Regions from separate parts of the Desulfonatronum sp. SC1 genome, predicted to be linked through region 2. Evidence: predicted binding sites of a transcription regulator. Region 2 holds the regulator's gene; the other holds the start of a gene.
The links. Region 2 encodes HrcA, which represses chaperone genes, less so after heat shock. Its sites were predicted from a motif close to TGTTAGCACTCNNNNNNNNNGAGTGCTAACA; they were not measured.
Positions count from the first base shown of each region.

Region 1 (9,019 bases), on a different contig from region 2:
GATCGGGTTGGTCAAGTGGTCAGAGCAGATTCGAGCGTAGCAAAAGCAGGCGGACGGAGTCTACGACTTGGCTGAAGAAACCGGCCGGGGCCGCCTCGTTCATGGTAAACACGTCCTCCCTGGCCAAAATTTGGCCGTCCAGGGAGATCTCCAGCGCCCCGACCTTTTGGCCTCGGAGCAGCGGGCCGATGACCGGTTCGGTCAGGGAAAGAGAGACGCGTTGATCCAGATCCGGAAGTCGTCCCCTGGGAATGGTCACCACGATATCCGAGTTCAAGCCGTAGGCCAACTCGTTCTGACGCGCCTTCCAAACTTTGATCGCGCCCAGGGGCTCTCCGCGAAAATGCAGCCGATGGGTTTCATAGTTGCTGAAGCCGTAATCCAGCAGCTCCTGGTTCAGCCGGGTGCGGGCGGCCACGGAGCCCGCGCCCAGCACCACCGCGATGAGGCGCATTTCATCGCGCACCGCCGAGGTGGTCTGGCAATAACCCGCTGCCCGGGTGTAGCCGGTCTTGATGCCGTCCACGGTGGGGTCCCGGTGGAGCAGGCGGTTCCGGTTGGTCTGGTTGATGTTGTTATACTCGAAGTGTCGGATGGAATGCAGGCTGTACAGGTAGGGGTGGTCGCGCAGCAGGGCCAGGGACAGGGTGGCCATGTCCCGGGCCGTGGTCTGAACCCCGGGAGCCGGCAGGCCGGTGGGGTTGGCGAAGTTGGTCCGGGTCATGCCCAGGTCCCAAGCGGTACGGTTCATCATGTGGACGAATTCCGCCTCATTGCCTGCGATATGTTCGGCCAGGGCCACGCTGGCGTCGTTGCCGGATTGGACGATGATCCCGTGCAGCAGGGCGGCCACGGACACGGTGGAGTTCAGGTCCAGGAACATCCGTGAGCCGGTCATCCGCCACGCTCTTTGGCTCACCCGGACCTCGTCGGTCATGAAAATGGTCCCTTCAAGCAGCTTTTGTCCGGCGACGTAGACGGTCATCATTTTCGTCAGGCTGGCCGGTTCTCGCGATGCGTCGATGTCGTGAGCCACCAGGAGTTGCCCGCTGTCCGCGTCCATGAGCAGATAGGCGGCCGCAGCGGAGGAGGACGAGGGGGTGAAGCGCTGGGGCTGGGCGGCCTGGGCGGTGCTCAGGCCGAGACCAGGGAGCAGGGCCAGGGCCAGCGCCGTCGCGATGGCGATCAGCACGGCTCGGTACAGCGGTACTGCGAGTTGGTCACGTCGGGGCATGTTCATATTCCCGTTGTTTGGTTTCCAGTTCGTCAAGGCGTTCATAAAGGCCGAGCAGGTCGGCCTCGGCCTGGTCCAGCCGGGAAGCCAGATCGGCCAGAACTTCGGCTTTGGAGGCGTTTTCTGGAGCTTCCAGGGCTTGGCGCAGTCCCTGCTCCAGGGCCTCGGCTTCCCGAATCCGTTCCGCCATGCCGTCCATCTCCCGCTGTTCGCCGTAGGACAGCTTGGTGGGGCGCCGGGTTTTGGGGGCGTTCGGCTTGGTCGCTGGGGGGGTGTCGTCGGACCCGGCGGAGACGTCAGGGGATGAACGAGCCGTCAGCCATTGGGCGTAATCTGAAAAATAACGCGCTCGGCCGTGTCCGTTCGCGCCCGGCTCCAGGATCAGCAGCTTGTCGCAGAGTGTATCCAATAAATAGCGGTCGTGGGTGATCAGCACGATGGCCCCGGGAAAATCCCGCAGCCCTTCTTCGAGCACTTCCAGGGTCGGAATGTCGATGTCGTTGGTGGGCTCGTCCAGAAGCAGAACGTCCGCGGGGGTGCGCATCAGCCGGGCGATGAGCACTCTGGCCCGCTCCCCGCCGGAGAGCAAGGACACCGGAAGCCCGAGTTGGTCCGGCCGGAACAGAAAGCGCTTGGCCCAGGTGACCACGTGCAGGGCGCGGTCCTGGAAGACCACCGTGTCCCCGGTGGGAGCCAGGGCCTGGCGCAGGGTGGTTTCGGGGTCGAGCTGTTCGCGCTTCTGGTCGAAGTAGACCACCCGCAGACCGTCGGCCCGACGCAGGGTGCCCTGGTCCGGCTGGAGCGAGCCGTGCAGCAGTTGCATCAGGCTGCTTTTGCCCGCGCCGTTGGGTCCCATGATTCCCAGGCGGGTTCCAGGGGAGAGCAGGATGTCCAGGTCGGCGAACAAGGGCCGTTCGCCCAAGGTCAGGCCCAGACCGCGGGCTTCCAGTAATCGCTTGGTCTTGCGGCCCGTGGCGTCGAAGGTGATGTCCGCGGTCTGCTTCAGGGCGTTGCGGGCGCTGACCTCGGCCAACTCGTCCTGGAGACGATGGGCCTCGTCGATGCGCGCGCGGGCCTTGGTGGTTCGCGCCTTGGGCCCGCGGCGCAGCCATTCGATCTCCCGGCGAACCTTGTTGGCCAAAACCTGTTCCTGGGCCTCCTGGGCTGCGACGAGAGCCTCTCGCTTGTCGAGAAACGTACTGTAGTTGCCCTCCACCCGGAGAAATCCTTCGGGGTAGACGCGGTTCAGCTCCACGATTCGGTTGGTGACGGTTTCTAGAAAGACCCGGTCGTGACTGACCAGAACAAAGGCGAAATGGACCTGAAGCAAGAGTTTTTCCAGCCAGAGGATGCCTTCCAAGTCCAGATGGTTGGTGGGTTCGTCCAGCAGGAGCAGGTCCGGTTCCTGGATCAGGGCCCGGGCCAGGGCCAGGCGTTTGCGCCAGCCGCCTGACAGGGTTTCCACCGGGGTGGGACCGTCAGGCAGATGCAAACGGCTGGAGATCTCCCAGACGCGCTGAAAGGTTTCCGGGGTCGAATGGCTTTCGGGGAGACATTCAGGTTGTCTCTCGACGGACCCTCTGGACGATTCACCAGACCATTCACCAGGCGATTTTTCGGCCAGGGCATCCAGTAGAACCTGCTCCACCGTGCTACCCGGGGTGAAGCGCTCTTCCTGGGCGAGATAGACCACGCGCACGTCCTTGCGCCGATGCACCTCTCCCTGGTCCGGCTCTTCCAGCCCAGCGACGATTTTGAGTAGGGTGGATTTTCCGGAGCCGTTGGGGCCGATCAACCCCGTGCGTTCGCCTTCGAACAGGCCGAGGGAAATGCCGGTGAACAGCGGGTGAGCGGTGAAGGCCTTGGTCAGGCCGGTGAAGGAGACGAGAATCGGCACAGCCATGGGCATGGCGTGTACACCACAAACGATCGGACTGGAAGAGAGGGCAAGCCCGGATCAGCCCGGCAGCCGCACCACTGACTTACTCCACCACCACCCCTGCATAGCCGACCACTTGGGAAAAATCCCCGGTCACGTCGCCGGAGGTGGAGTAGGCGATCAGGCGGGCTTGGGTCGCTCCAAGTGCGTTGGCCGTGGCCAGCCCCAAAGTCATGGGCAGCATCCCGCACATGGATATCCGCTGATCGCGCACCGTGGCGTAGAGCTTCTCCGGGTCGCGCTCCAGGGCGGATTGCAGGGCCAAGCCGTCCAGTTCTTTGGCTCGCTGGGCGGAAACGAAATGGCTCATGTCCGAGCTGACGAGAATCAGTACTGGTTTGGGCCACTTTGCGAGCACCTCGGCCAGTTTCTGGGCCGTGTCCAGCAGCACTTCCAAACGCGGCTCGACCACGGCCAGAGGGACGATCTTCGATTGGGGTTGGACGGCCCAGAGAAAGGGCAGCAGGACCTCCAGGGAGTGTTCCTGAAGATGGGCCTGGTGGTCGGCTTGAATCGCCGGGGCGGCCTCCAGGATGTGTCCGGCCAGCCTTCCGTCCACGTCCAGGTGCGCGCCGGGCAACAACCAGCGACCGTCGGGCCACAGGGCCAGGGGGCGTCCGAGTCCGGTATGGTTCGGGCCCAGCAGGAGCACGGTTTCCGTCGGAATCACTTCTGACAGGGTCTTGCCGGCCACGGCCCCGGAGTACGCATATCCGGCGTGAGGCAACATGGCCAGAAGGGCCTTGCTCGGCGAGGATGCAAGAGGAAGATGGCTTCGGACTTCAGCCTCCCAGGCTTGTTTCGTGCCGGGATAAAACCGACCGGCCACGACGGGATTGCGATCCATGACGGTCCTCCGATCAAGATTTGAGATGGCGGGTTCAGAGCGGTTGGGAAAACCACTGAGACAGTCGGCCAGAAAGAGCCGAACCATACGCTAGAACTCCTTCTCTGCCCAGACGCGTCCGCGGCAAATATTGCCACATCTTTTTCATAATGGCGTAATTCATAGTTCAGATGCGAATTATGGCGATATGATTTTTATGATTTGCTTATTGAGATCAAATTGCTACTTATATGAAAATTTCTCCATTTTTGGCTTCAAACAGGGCTTGCTTTTCTTGGGAGTCTCGTGAATAAGTCGCCTTGTTAGCACTCACCGTCTTCGAGTGCTAACAATTAAACCAATTCGGAGGAGAAAAAAATGAAACTGAAGCCATTGAATGATCGTGTTCTGGTGAAGCGGCTCGAGGGCGAGGAAGTGACCAAGGGCGGGATTATCATTCCTGATTCGGCCAAGGAAAAGCCGATGAAGGGTGAAATTATCGCCGTGGGCCCCGGCAAAGTGGGCGACGACGGCAAGCGCGCCGAAATGGCCGTGGCCGCCGGAAACAAGGTGCTCTTCAACAAGTACGCCGGCACCGAGATGAAGGTCGACGGCGAAGAGTTCCTGGTGATGCGCGAGGACGACATCCTGGCCATCATTGAAGACTAGGCCTTTCGCATCGCGAATCGACCGAGAACATCAACGACATCAACGATTTTTACGACGCAAGGAGAACAACCATGCCTGCTAAAGAACTACTTTTTGACGCCAAGGCGCGTGAACGACTGAAAAAAGGCATAGACACCCTGGCCAATGCCGTAAAGGTGACCCTGGGCCCCAAGGGCCGCAACGTGGTCATCGAAAAGTCCTTCGGTTCCCCGGTGATCACCAAGGACGGCGTGACCGTGGCCAAGGAAATCGAACTGTCCGACAGGTTCGAGAACATGGGCGCCCAGATGGTCAAGGAAGTGGCCAGCAAGACCAGCGACGTGGCCGGCGACGGCACCACCACCGCCACCATTCTGGCCCAGGCCATCTTCACCGACGGCGTGAAGCTGGTGGCCGCGGGACGCAACCCCATGGCCATCAAGCGCGGCATCGATAAGGCCGTGGAGGCCGTGGTGGCTGACTTGGCCAACCAGACCAAGCCCACCCGCGACCAGAAGGAAATCGCCCAGGTCGGAACCATTTCCGCCAACAACGACCCGACCATCGGCAACATCATCGCCGAGGCCATGAACAAGGTCGGCAAGGAAGGCGTGATCACCGTGGAGGAAGCCAAGGGCCTGGAGACCACTCTGGAAGTGGTGGAAGGGATGCAGTTCGACCGCGGCTACCTCTCTCCTTATTTCGTTACCGATCCGGAAAAAATGCTCTGCGAACTGGATGAGCCGCTGATCCTGATCTGCGAGAAGAAGGTCTCCAGCATGAAGGACATGCTGCCCGTGTTGGAGCAGGTGGCCAAGATGTCCAAGCCGCTCTTGATCATCTCCGAGGATGTGGAAGGCGAAGCCCTGGCCACCCTGGTGGTGAACAAGCTGCGCGGCACCCTGCAGGTTTCCGCCGTCAAAGCCCCCGGCTTCGGCGAACGCCGCAAGGCCATGCTTCAGGACATCGCCATCCTGACCGGCGGGCAGATGGTTTCCGAAGACCTGGGCATCAAGCTGGAGAACATCTCCCTGAACGACCTGGGCAAGGCCAAGCGCATCGTGATCAACAAGGAAAACACCACGATCATCGACGGCGCCGGTGACCCTGAGCAGATCAAGGCACGGGTTCGGCAGATCCGCAGCGAAATCGAAGAGACCACTTCCGATTACGACCGCGAGAAGTTGCAAGAGCGGCTGGCCAAGATCGTCGGCGGCGTGGCCGTGATCAACGTGGGTGCTTCCACCGAAACCGAGATGAAGGAAAAGAAGGCTCGGGTCGAGGACGCCCTGAACGCCACCCGTGCCGCGGTTGAGGAAGGCATCGTGCCCGGCGGCGGCGTGGCCCTGGTCCGTGCCGTGAAGAGCCTGGGTTCCATCAAGACCGTGGATGACGACGAAGCAGCCGGGGTGACCCTGGTCCGTCGGGCCATCGAGGAGCCGTTGCGGATGATCTCCGCCAATGCCGGCTTCGAAGGCTCCATCGTGGTGGAGAAGGTCAAGGACGGCAAGGACGGCTTCGGCTTCAACGCCGCCACCGGCGTATACGAAGACCTGATCGCCGCCGGCGTCATCGATCCCAAGAAGGTGACCCGCATCGCACTGCAGAACGCCGCTTCCGTGGCCGGTCTGCTGCTGACCACCGAATGCGCCGTGGCCGAGAAGCCCGAGCCCAAGAAGGATATGCCCATGCCCGGCGGCGGGATGGGTGGAATGGGTGGCATGGGCGGAATGTACTAGGCCCTGCCCGTACAAGCTGATACACCGCAAAAGGCCGGACACTGTCCGGCCTTTTGTCGTTGGTGCGCCAGGTGCTTCTTGCGTGATGCGCCTGCTTTGCGATACGACCACTGCCGGATGTGATCGGTAAAGCCAAGCAAACTAGGTAGCCGGTCTTTGGGAACACCCTTGGAATCGTATGGACGGAAGGTGGCCGGATGAAAGAATGTTTCGAAGATCTCTGCGAAACCATGGAGCAGCTGGGAGTCCCCCGGGAGTCCAAATGGCGCGGCTTGATCATGTACATGCGCAGCATCAGGGACTACGAATTCCTGACTCCGGATCAACGGGAGCGGACGCAGGAATTGGTCATGGAGGTGCTACGCAAGAAGGATTTTTCCGAGGAAGCCTTCCGCAAGCTGCTCCGGGACAACGAGGGGATCATCAATGACCAGTGGCGGGAAAAACTGACCGAGACCTTGCAGGATACCGCGCTCCTGATCAAGCAATTTCAGGATATGCTGATGCACAGGAAAAGCGACGTTCAGGACTTGGGCGTGATGACCCTGGAGACGATCCAGCGAGAGCAGCCCCTAGACGAGATGGTGCTGGAGATCCAAAGCGGGTTTCAGAAGATCGAGGAGCTGTTGCAGCAGGATCTGGAGACCATAGTCTCCATCGGACTGACAGACGAGCTGACGCAGCTGAACAACCGTCGGGCCCTGGACGCGTTTCTGAACCGGGCGATTACCACGGCCGTGGCTTCCGGGAAGCCCTTATCCATGATCTTCATGGACATCGACCACTTCAAGAAATTCAACGACGACTACGGCCATCTTGTTGGTGACCAGGCCCTGGTCACGGTGGCCGGTCTGCTCAAGTCGTTCGTGGAGCACCAAGCCAAACTCAGCGACCAGGAACTGTTCCCGGCCCGGTTCGGCGGGGAGGAGTTCGTCCTGATCCTGCCCGGCGTTTCCGGCGAGGATGCTGTGGACATGGCCGAAATCATCCGCAAGAAAATCGAGAACTACAATTTTCTGGTTCGCGACGTCGACGGCAAAGTTCTTTCGGCCGGGATCAAGATCACCGTCAGTGCCGGGGTCTCGGAACTGCATGTCGGATGCGGTCTGGGGCCGGGCATTTCTACCCTGATCGACGCCGCGGACAAGGCCCTGTATCAGGCCAAGAACAACGGCAGAAACAGGGTCGAGTTGTGTCCGCCGGCGAGATCGGCATAATTCACTCAGCTACGCGACCGACGCCGGCAGGGCGGCCATGATCCGTTGGACCAAGTGCTCCAGCCCCTCGCCGGACGCGACGGAGATCCCGACGCCTTCCGGAAGAAGTCGACCGAGTTCAAGCCGATCCTCAGCGGCGAGAAGGTCGAGTTTGTTCAGCACCAGCAGGGTCGGAATTTCGTGCAGCCCCATGTCCGTCAAAATGGCACGTACGTCTCTGACCTGGCGTTCCAATTCCAGGTGGGCCGCGTCGGCCACGTGCAGAAACAGGTCCGCTTCGTCCAGTTCCTCCAACGTGGCCCGGAAGGCTTCCTTGAGTTCCGGAGGCAGGCGGCGGATGAAGCCCACGGTGTCCGTGAGGATCACTTCCCGGTGTTCCGGGAAACGGACCCGGCGACTTGTTGGATCCAGCGTGGCGAAGAGCTTGTTTTCAGCCAGCACCTCGCTGGACGTCAGCACGTTCAGCAGGCTGGACTTGCCCGTGTTGGTGTAGCCGACCATGGCCACAACGGGCAGACCCACCTTTTGCCGCCTGACCCGCGTGGCCTCTCTTTGACGGCGCAGTGTGTCCAATTCCTGCTTGATTTTGGCGATCCGCTGCCGAATTTTGCGCCGATCCAGCTCCAGCTTCGTTTCCCCCGGTCCTCGTCCTCCGATCCCCCCGGCCAAGCGGCTCATGGCCCTGTCCTGGCGAACCAGCCGGGGCATGGCGTAGCGGAGCTGGGCCATCTCCACTTGCAGCTTCCCGGCCCTGGTTTTGGCGTGCTGGGCGAAGATGTCCAGGATCAACTGGGTCCGGTCCAGAACCTTGCGTTCGCTGAGCTGGCTCAGGTTGCGGATCTGGGTGGGGCTTAAATCCTGGTCGAACAACAGCAGTCCGGCATTGGTCCGCAGCGCCTGGACCTCCAGTTCGGCCAGTTTGCCCTTGCCCAGAATGTGCTTGGGATTATGGCGCGTTACTCGCTGGATCACCAGGCCGACCACGGTGATCCCGGCCGTTCGGGCCAGTTCCGTCAGTTCCTGGAGGTTGCGTTCCTGCTCGGCCCGGGGAAGCGTATCCACGCTGACCAACAGAGCCCGGTCCCCAATTCGTCCGGCGTTCGGCGCGGCATTTTGAGCGGCGATGGTTCTGCTCAGTTCCTCTTCGATGGCTTCGGTTTGTTCCAAAAAATTGACGTGGACTTGGTCCCAGGCGACGAGCTTTGAAACGCGGTACGGCCCTTGGTCCGACTCGCCGGGCAGAAGGTGGGCCCAGGACAGCACGCTGGGCAGGCCCGTGGGGTCCAAGCCCAGAGCGGCGATGGAGTCCAGGCGGAGAAAGATCAGGTCCATCAGATCTTCCTCGTTCAGGGGGTCTTGATTCAGGTGGGTGTGCAGCAGGCGCAGACCGCGCAGTCGGCCCGGGCCGTGGCGGCC
Region 1 covers NZ_PZKN01000028.1:23,712-32,730, reverse strand. Annotated here, with positions in the region: gene C6366_RS14225 (D-alanyl-D-alanine carboxypeptidase family protein) at 20-1,234, opposite strand; gene C6366_RS14220 (ABC-F family ATP-binding cassette domain-containing protein) at 1,221-3,143, opposite strand; gene amrB (AmmeMemoRadiSam system protein B) at 3,217-4,020, opposite strand; gene groES (co-chaperone GroES) at 4,378-4,668, shown strand; gene groL (chaperonin GroEL) at 4,740-6,386, shown strand; gene C6366_RS14200 (GGDEF domain-containing protein) at 6,584-7,603, shown strand; gene hflX (GTPase HflX) at 7,613-9,019, opposite strand, start outside.
Region 1: the regulator HrcA is predicted to act here: its motif matches at 4,321-4,351, upstream of groES (co-chaperone GroES).

Region 2 (9,019 bases):
AAGACCGCCCCGGCCACGACCGGCGCTACGCCATGGACTTCACCCTGGCCGCCCGTGAGCTGGGATTCGCCCCGTCCGTCACCTTTGAACAGGGGCTTCAGGAAACCATCCAGTGGTACGAGGGCAACCGGGAATGGCTGCGCCGGGTCCAGGACGGCAGCTACCGTGATTTCATGGACGCCTGGTACGGAGAGCGGCGATGACCGCCCAAAACGATACCGCCGCGCACCAGACACCGCGAACCGTCATGGTCCTGGGCGGCAAAACCGGCCTCTTGGGCCAGTCCCTCTGCGCCGCCCTGACCAATGCGGGCTGGACCGTGCTGCCCGTGGGCCGAGATGACGTGGATCTTTTCGACACGGACCAAATCGCCGTATTTCTGGACCGCCACGAGCCGGACGCGGTCTGCAACACCGTGGCCTATACCCAGGTGGATCTGGCCGAGGTCGAGCCGGATCTGGCCATGCGAGTGAACAAGCTTTTGCCAGCCAAACTCGGGCGCTTGGCCAAACAGCGCGGAATCCACCTGGTGCATTACAGCACGGATTTCGTCTTCGACGGCCAAGGCTGCGAGCCGTACCGGCCTGAGGATTCCGTCAATCCGCTCTGCGTCTACGGCAAGACCAAGCTGGCCGGGGAGAATGCGCTTCGGGAACTGGCCCTGGACAAATTGAGCATCCTCCGCACGGCTTGGCTTTTCGGACCGGGACGGACCAATTTCGTGGCCAAAATTCTCTCCCTGGCCTCCCAGCGCACTTCCTTGAACGTGGTGCATGACCAGATCGGCTCTCCGACCTACACCCCGGACCTGGCTGAATATTCCGTTGCACTGCTTAACGCCGGGGGGACCGGAATATTTCATCTCGTGAACGGCGGCTGCGCCTCCTGGTGCGAGCTGGCCGCTTCCGCTGTTCAGGCCATAGGTTTGCAATGCGACGTTCACCCCATCACCTCGGACCATTATCCGCAAAAAGCCCGCCGCCCCGCCTATTCCGTTCTGAACACCGAATCCTTCACCGCGCTTACGGGCATCAAGCCCAGGCCCTGGCTGCACGGGCTACGGGAGTACGTGTTCCACCACCTGGGCTGACGTTCGGTCGCGAAACGCCCGCACCGGGCCATCTACTTCGAAATCGATACCGGTCCGGATAGCGCCCGAGGATCGAGAACAACTCTGCCCTGCGTCAACTCCCCCTTCCTTGACAGAACCTTTTGGCATATTTATGGGGACTAGCACTCTCTCGTATCGAGTGCTAGACAGGATACCACCATGGAACTTCAGCCACGTGAAATCGGCGTCTTGACGACGCTTATCGAGGATTACATCCAGACAGCCGCGCCCGTGGGATCCCGGACCATAGCCAAGAAGTCCAATTTGAATCTCAGCCCGGCCAGCATCCGCAACATCATGGCCGACCTGACTGACAAGGGTTACCTGGAGCAACCGCATACCTCAGCAGGGCGTATTCCCTCGGCGCAAGGCTTTCGTTTTTATGTGGACACGCTGCTGAAGTACCACCCGCTCTCCCCGGAGCAACGGAACCGGCTTACCGAGCACATTGGCGACTCCCGTCTGGACGTCACCGAACTGCTGCGCAACGCTTCCCGGCTGTTATCAGCCTACACCCGCCAGGTGAGCATGGTCCTGGCACCCAAGGCTTCGAACATCGGCTTCAAGCACATCGACTTCGTCTTGCTCAAACCCGGTCTCGCCATGGCCATTCTGGTGGTGGAGGGCGGCATCGTCCAGAATAAAATCCTCTCCGTGGATCCGGAGTTGGGCACGGACGATCTGACCACGTACAGCAATTATCTGAATCAATTGTTTCAAGGCCGGACCCTGGCCCAGGTCCGAGCCAAGCTGCTCCAGGAAATGGACGCGGTCCAGCGTGAATACCAGGCCATGAGCCAGCAGGCCCTGGTCCTGGCCCAGCAGGTGTTCACCGGGGGAAGTGAGCGGGAGGTCTATGTCGAAGGCACGGTCAACTTCTTCACCCATCCGGAGTTCGCCAACCCGGCCAAGCTTCAGGAATTGCTGCGCATGCTGGAGGAACGTACCAGGCTGCTGGAACTGCTGGACAAGGTGGCCAAACCCGACGGCATATCCATCATCTTCGGGCGCGAAGAGAACCAGGAAGGCTTGCAGGAATTCACGCTGATTTCATCACCCTACCTGGGACAGGACGACCCCCTGGGAGTGGTGGGCATCATCGGCCCGATCCGCATGGATTACGCCAAGGTCGTCCCGCTGGTGGAGTTCACGGCCCAGGTAATCAGCCAGCTCTTGAGAAATCGCTTTTAATAATGATGGGAAGATTCGCAAGGAGGAACGCATGTCCCAGAAAAATAATCCTTACGCCGAGGCGGCAAACAAGACGGACCATACCGTGGGCGTAAACATTGATATTGAGGATGTCGCGCACGAGCCTGGGGAAAACGAAACATCGGAGCTGATCGACGAGGAACAGTTGATCCGGCTCTGCGAGGGAAAAGTCTGTCCCAACTGCCGCCTCTTGGCCCAGGTTCAGGATGAAAAGCTGCGCATGGCCGCGGACACCGAAAACCTGAAAAAACGCTTACAGCGAGAAAAAGACGATTTTTGCAAATTCGCCACGGAATCCGTGCTGGAGGACCTGCTTCCGGTGCTGGACAACCTGGACCTGGCCCTGGAACACGGCGGCAAGACCGGCACGGGGAAGGAACTGCTCAGCGGTGTAGAAATGACCCGCAAACTGTTTCTGGATATTCTCGCCCGCCACGAGTTGGAGCCCTTGGGGCTGGCCGGGGAGGATTTCGACCCTGCTTGGCACGAAGCCTTGGCTCAACAGTCGCATCCGGACTTTGGGCCCGGCAAGGTCTGCCAAGTGGTTCAAAAAGGCTATCGCCTCAAGGGTCGGCTGCTGCGTCCGGCCAAGGTGCTGGTCAGCATGGAATGCGCCGGATAATTATTTTCACCCGCCCCTTTACAAGCGGACAATCAACCTTAACTTGATCAAAAATATCCATTATGTTCAGGAGGAATCAAAAACATGGGAAAAATCATCGGTATCGATCTGGGGACGACGAATAGCTGCGTCTATGTGATGGAAGGCAAGGAGCCCAAGTGCATCACTAACCCCGAAGGCGGGCGAACCACTCCGTCCATCGTGGCCTTCACCGACAAGGAGCGGCTGGTCGGTGAGATCGCCAAGCGCCAAGCCGTCACCAACCCGGAAAAGACCGTATTCGCCATCAAGCGACTGATGGGTCGGCGTTTCGACGCCAAGGAAATCACATCCTGGAAGGATAGCTGCCCATACAAGATCGTCGAGGGGAGCAACGGCGATTGCTACGTTGACATCAACGGCAAAAAGTACAGCGCCCCGGAAATTTCCGCGATGATCCTGCAGAAGCTGAAGTCCGACGCGGAAGCCTATCTGGGAGAAACCGTGACCGAGGCCGTGATCACCGTGCCGGCGTACTTCAACGACAGCCAGCGGCAGTCCACCAAGGACGCCGGGCGGATCGCCGGACTGGAGGTCAAGCGGATCATCAACGAGCCCACCGCGGCCTCACTGGCCTACGGCTTTGACAAGAAAAAGAACGAAAAGGTGGCCGTGTTCGACCTGGGCGGCGGAACCTTCGACATTTCCATCCTGGAAGTCGGCGACAACGTTGTTGAAGTCCGGGCCACCAACGGCGACACCTTCCTGGGCGGCGAAGACTTCGACCACCGAGTCATCGATTACCTCGTCAGTGAGTTCAAGCGGGACAACGGCATCGACCTGTCCAAGGACCGCATGGCCCTGCAGCGGCTCAAGGAAGCCGGGGAAAAGGCAAAAAAAGAACTCTCCACCTCCATGGAGACGGAAATCAACCTACCCTTCATCACCGCAGACCAAAACGGCCCCAAGCACCTGCTGATCAAGCTCTCCCGCGCCAAACTGGACAAGTTGGTGGAAGACTTGGTGGACCGAACCATCGAACCCTGCAAAAAAGCGTTGGCCGATGCCGGCTTGAAGACCTCGGACATCGACGAAGTAATCCTGGTCGGCGGGATGACCCGCATGCCCCTGGTGCAGAAAAAAGTCCAGGACTTCTTCGGCCGCGAACCGCACAAGGGCGTAAATCCGGACGAAGTCGTGGCCATGGGCGCGGCCATTCAGGGCGGGATACTGGCCGGGGACGTCAAGGACGTCTTGCTTTTGGACGTCACCCCACTGTCTTTGGGCATCGAAACCTTGGGAGGGGTCTGCACCAAGCTCATCGAGCGCAACACCACCATCCCGACCCGCAAGAGCCAGGTCTTCACCACCGCCGCGGACAACCAACCCTCGGTATCCATCCACGTGCTCCAGGGCGAAAGGCCCATGGCCGGGGACAACAAAACCCTGGGCCGTTTTGAGCTGACCGGCATCCCGCCCGCTCCCCGGGGCATGCCCCAGGTGGAGGTGGCCTTTGACATCGACGCCAACGGCATCGTCAATGTCTCGGCCAAAGACCTGGGCACGGGCAAGGAGCAGTCCATCCGGATCACCGCTTCCAGCGGCCTGTCCGAGGACGAAATCCAGAACCTGGTCAAGGACGCCGAGACCCACGCTGACGAGGACAAGAAGAAACAGCAGCTCATCGAAGCCCGCAACCACGCCGACTCTCTGATCTACGCCACGGAAAAATCCATCAACGACCTGGGCGACAAGTTGGATTCCGTGCTACGCGGCGAGATCGAAACTAAGATCGAAAATCTAAAGAAGCTCATGGAAGGCGATGACGAGGCTGAAGTCCGCCGGGCTTCCGAAGAGTTGGCCCAGGCATCCCACAAGCTGGCCGAACAACTCTACGCCCAGAAGAGCGGCGGAGAACAGGGCGGCCAAGCCGGTCCCCAGTCTGGACCGCAACCAGGCGATCAGCAGGGAGGCCCGCAGGGCGGTCCGAAGAAGGACGACGACGTCGTGGACGCGGATTACACCGAGGTCAAGTAGAGACCACGCGGGATGCCGTCGCCTTGACAGGCTGTTTGCCGTATCCCTATACCTCAAGCCTGACCCGCGTTAACGCGGGTCAGGCTTTTTTTGCTCGCGACGCCCGCTGTCTCATCTCGTCCATTAATTGCCACGATGCTCCAGAGTCTCCACTTCAAGGCGGTTGCATGGTTCACCAACTTGCTCTACGCGAAATCCTGATCCTTCTCCTGCTCATCCCGGTCTTTTTCGCCGGTGGCTGCGTCGAGAAGAAACGCCTGCCCCCCGTTCCCCCGCCACCCACGGAAGAAACCGTCCAGGGGCTGCTTCTGCAAGCCGACGCGGCATGGCAGGCCAGGGATTACCGGCGCAGTCGACAACTTTACGACGTCCTGGTGTCCGAGCCGCTGGATCACCGCCAACTGGACCTGGCTTGGGAGCGGCTGTCCATCAGTTCCCTACAGACCCAGGACTACGTCCGCGCCCAGGACGCCCTGATCCGCTGGGCCCTGCTGGACCCGAAACTGCGCCTGGAGTGGTTCTGGCATGAGTACCGAGTCCTGGCCCTGCTGGGTCAGGGCAAGGAGGATCAGGCCGAGGACTATCTGCTTCAAATCCTGCGGCAGCCGGAATCCCCGTGGTCCCTGCGGTCCTCCGCCGGGGTCCGACTCTCGGAAATGTATCGCCAGCACCGGGACTACGACCCCTTGCCCCCCCTCTTCGTCGACCTGCACGCCGCTGCCCCGGATGCCCAGGCCAAGGCCGAACTGGAACGGGTCGTGGTCCAGATCGTCAGGGAAATCCCGGATGCGTCGCTCCAACGGTTTGTGGAGCGAGTCCCATCCGCGGAGACGGCCGTCTTTCCCAACTCCGTATTCGCCTGGGAACAGCGCCGTCGCGAAGCCCGACAACTTCCGGGAGAATGGCCTGAGACCTGGGCGGCCATGCAGCGCCTCCTGCAGCAAGGTGAGTGGGCCGATTCCCGGCCTTTTGTCGAGGACCTCGACGAACTGCAGGAGCACTTCGGAACGCCCGGTATCTGCATCGGCCTTGTTCTGCCCTTGGACGGCCCCCTGGCCGAAACCGGTTGGAAGGTTGTCCGAGGAGCAGAAGCCGGACGCGACGCGCTTGAGAAGAACGGCTATCCGGTGCGCTTGGAGATCGCCAACGCCCAGGACTCGGACATCCAGGGAACCCTGACGGCCATGGCCCCGGAATGCCGAGTCGTCGGCGGCCCGATCCAGCGCGAAGCCTGGGACCGGCTGCATGGGGCGAATATTTCTTCCCAGCGCCATTTTTTCACCTTTCTGCCCACCATGGGCGAGGCCGAGGAGGGCCGAAATGCCTGGCGGTTCTTCGCCGGCCCGCAAGACCAGATCCACGCCCTGGCTGACCTGGCCTTGCGGCAACTGGACATTTCCGGCTTAGCCGTGCTTTTTCCCCAAGATCGCTTCGGCGAGCACTTGGGAGAGATGTTCACCCGGGAAGTGATCAGCATGGGCGGACAAATCACCGGACACCAAAGCTATCAACCCGGCCGACACGAAAAATGGGGCGAGGCCGTGGCCTCGCTGCTGGGCGTCCCGGCCCAGCAGCGCCGTGGGCGCCAGGAAAGGGCTGTATTGCCCAGGCCGCCGTTCCAGGCCGTGTTCATTCCGGACAACCTGAGCGACGCCGAAGTGCTCCTGCCACAGTTCTTCTACTACGACGAGCCGCGCCTGCTGATCCTGGGTCCGGAACTCTGGAGCCAAGCCTGGTTGCAGCGGCCTCGGCATACGGAACTCCAATATTTTCGCCTGGCCGCGATGCCCGGCGCTTGGTGGCCGGACAATCCAGCGCCCGCGGCCCGCTCCCTGACCGAGGTCATGCAAGCCACCGGTCAAGACCCGGACTTCTGGATAGCCCTGGGTTACGACTTCGTCCGCTTCGCCGCCCGCATCAGCCAAGCGGCCCAGACCAGCGCCCCGAACCGCTTGAACACCTATTTGGCCGCCGTCACGGACTTCGACTGGAGCATGGCCCCCCTCTCCTGGAACGACCAAGGCCAAGCCCGTCAAGACCTCTTCCTGTTCCAACCCACGAGCCAAGGACTGAACCTGGTCGATCCCATGGTTCTGCGCAACCAGCTTGACCGGGTCAGGGAACGGTACGCGCGATGATGGCCGTGCGATACTGTGCGAAATCAAGGACATGTTCCTCTGGATGGAATCACGGATAGAGTTAAAGCAGTACGAACAAGGAGAATGCATGAGCATTAGTGTTGATGAAGTGGCCAAAGTGGCCGGGTTGGCCAAGCTAAACCTGAAGCCGAAGAAGGTGGAACAATTCGCGGCTCAATTCAATAATATTCTCGGTTATATGCAGAAGCTCAACGAACTGGACACCTCCGGGGTGGAGCCGCTGTATTCGCCGGTGACCCACGAAACGATGTTCCGGGAAGACGAGGTCCGCATGGAGTACAGCCGGGAGGAACTCCTGGGCAACGCCCCGGAAACCGACGGCAGCTACTTTATCGTCCCCCGGATCATCGGTTGATTCGCGCCGTCTTAGCGTGTCGCGCCTCTTTCTCCTCACCACCGATCAAAATACATCATTGAAGGACATTGCATGTCTGAACCGTATTTGTACACCATGACCGAGATTCGCCGTCGATTGGCTGGCGGCGAAGTCCGTGTCGAGGACGTGGTCCGGTCTTGCCTGGCCCGGATGGACGCCCTGGAGCCCTCCATCCGGGCCTTCCTCACCCGGGCCGACGAAGAGGCCCTGAGCCAGGCACGGGAAATGGACCACGTCGGCCCCACGCCGGACAGCCTGGCAACCAAGCCCCTGTGGGGCGTCCCTCTGGCCCTCAAGGACGTGCTGACCACCCGCGGAATGCGAACCACCTGCGGTTCGCGAATGCTGGCCGATTTCACGCCCTGCTTCGACGCCGAGGCCGTGACCCGGCTGCGCGAGGCCGGAGCCGTGATCCTGGGCAAGGTGAACATGGACGAATTCGCCATGGGCTCGTCCACGGAAAACTCCGCCTTTCATCCCACGGCCAACCCCTGGAAGCTGGACGCCGTCCCTGGCGGTTCCAGCGGCGGTTCGGCCGCGGCCGTGGCCGCGCGGATGGGCTTCGCGGCCCTGGGCACGGACACCGGCGGCTCCATCCGTCAGCCCGCTGCCTTTTGCGGTGTGGTCGGGCTCAAACCCAGCTACGGACGGGTCTCCCGCTACGGCCTGGTGGCCTACGCCTCATCCCTGGACCAGATAGGCCCCATGACCCTGACCGTGGAGGATGCTGCCCTGCTGCTGCGGGTCATCGCCGGTCACGATCCCAAGGACTCCACCTGCGCCAACCTGCCCGTGCCGGACTACCCTGCCCTGTTGGCCGAGCGGCCCGACCTTTCCGGCCTACGCATCGGCATGCCCAAGGAATTCTGGGGCGAGGACGGCCTGGAGCCGGATGTGGCTGAGCGCTGCAAGCAGGCCATGACCTTGGCCGAGGAGTTGGGCGCGACCTGCGTGCCGGTCGCCCTGCCCCACACCCCCTATGCCGTGGCCGCCTACTACATCGTGGCTTCGGCTGAGGCCAGCTCAAACCTGGCCCGCTTCGACGGGGTGCGCTACGGCTACCGGGATAAGGAAACCCGCGACCTGATCGACATGTACCGCAACTCCCGCAGCAAGGGCTTCGGCGAAGAGGTCCAGCGCCGGATCATGCTCGGCACCTACGTGCTCTCCTCGGGCTACTATGACGCCTACTACAAGAAGGCCGCCCAGGTCCGCCGCCTGATCCAGCGGGACTTCCTGGAAGCCTTTGAGCAGTGCGACGTGATCTGCGGCCCGGTCACGCCCACCACGGCCTTCGGCCTGGGCGAGAAGGCCGCGGACCCGCTGCAGATGTACCTGAGCGATATCTTCACCATTTCCCTGAATTTAGCCGGACTCCCCGGCCTGAGCCTGCCCGTTGGTTTGGGTGAGCGGAGCGGTCTGCCCGTGGGGTTGCAGATTCTGGGACCGGCCTTCCGGGAAGACCTACTGCTCCAGGTCGGCCATGTCCTGGAACAGCGCCTGCCCCGACTGCCCCTACCCGC
Region 2 covers NZ_PZKN01000001.1:190,044-199,062, reverse strand. Annotated here, with positions in the region: gene rfbB (dTDP-glucose 4,6-dehydratase) at 1-203, shown strand, start outside; gene rfbD (dTDP-4-dehydrorhamnose reductase) at 200-1,090, shown strand; gene hrcA (heat-inducible transcriptional repressor HrcA) at 1,271-2,302, shown strand; gene grpE (nucleotide exchange factor GrpE) at 2,334-2,945, shown strand; gene dnaK (molecular chaperone DnaK) at 3,030-4,961, shown strand; gene C6366_RS00895 (penicillin-binding protein activator) at 5,129-7,099, shown strand; gene gatC (Asp-tRNA(Asn)/Glu-tRNA(Gln) amidotransferase subunit GatC) at 7,188-7,475, shown strand; gene gatA (Asp-tRNA(Asn)/Glu-tRNA(Gln) amidotransferase subunit GatA) at 7,548-9,019, shown strand, end outside.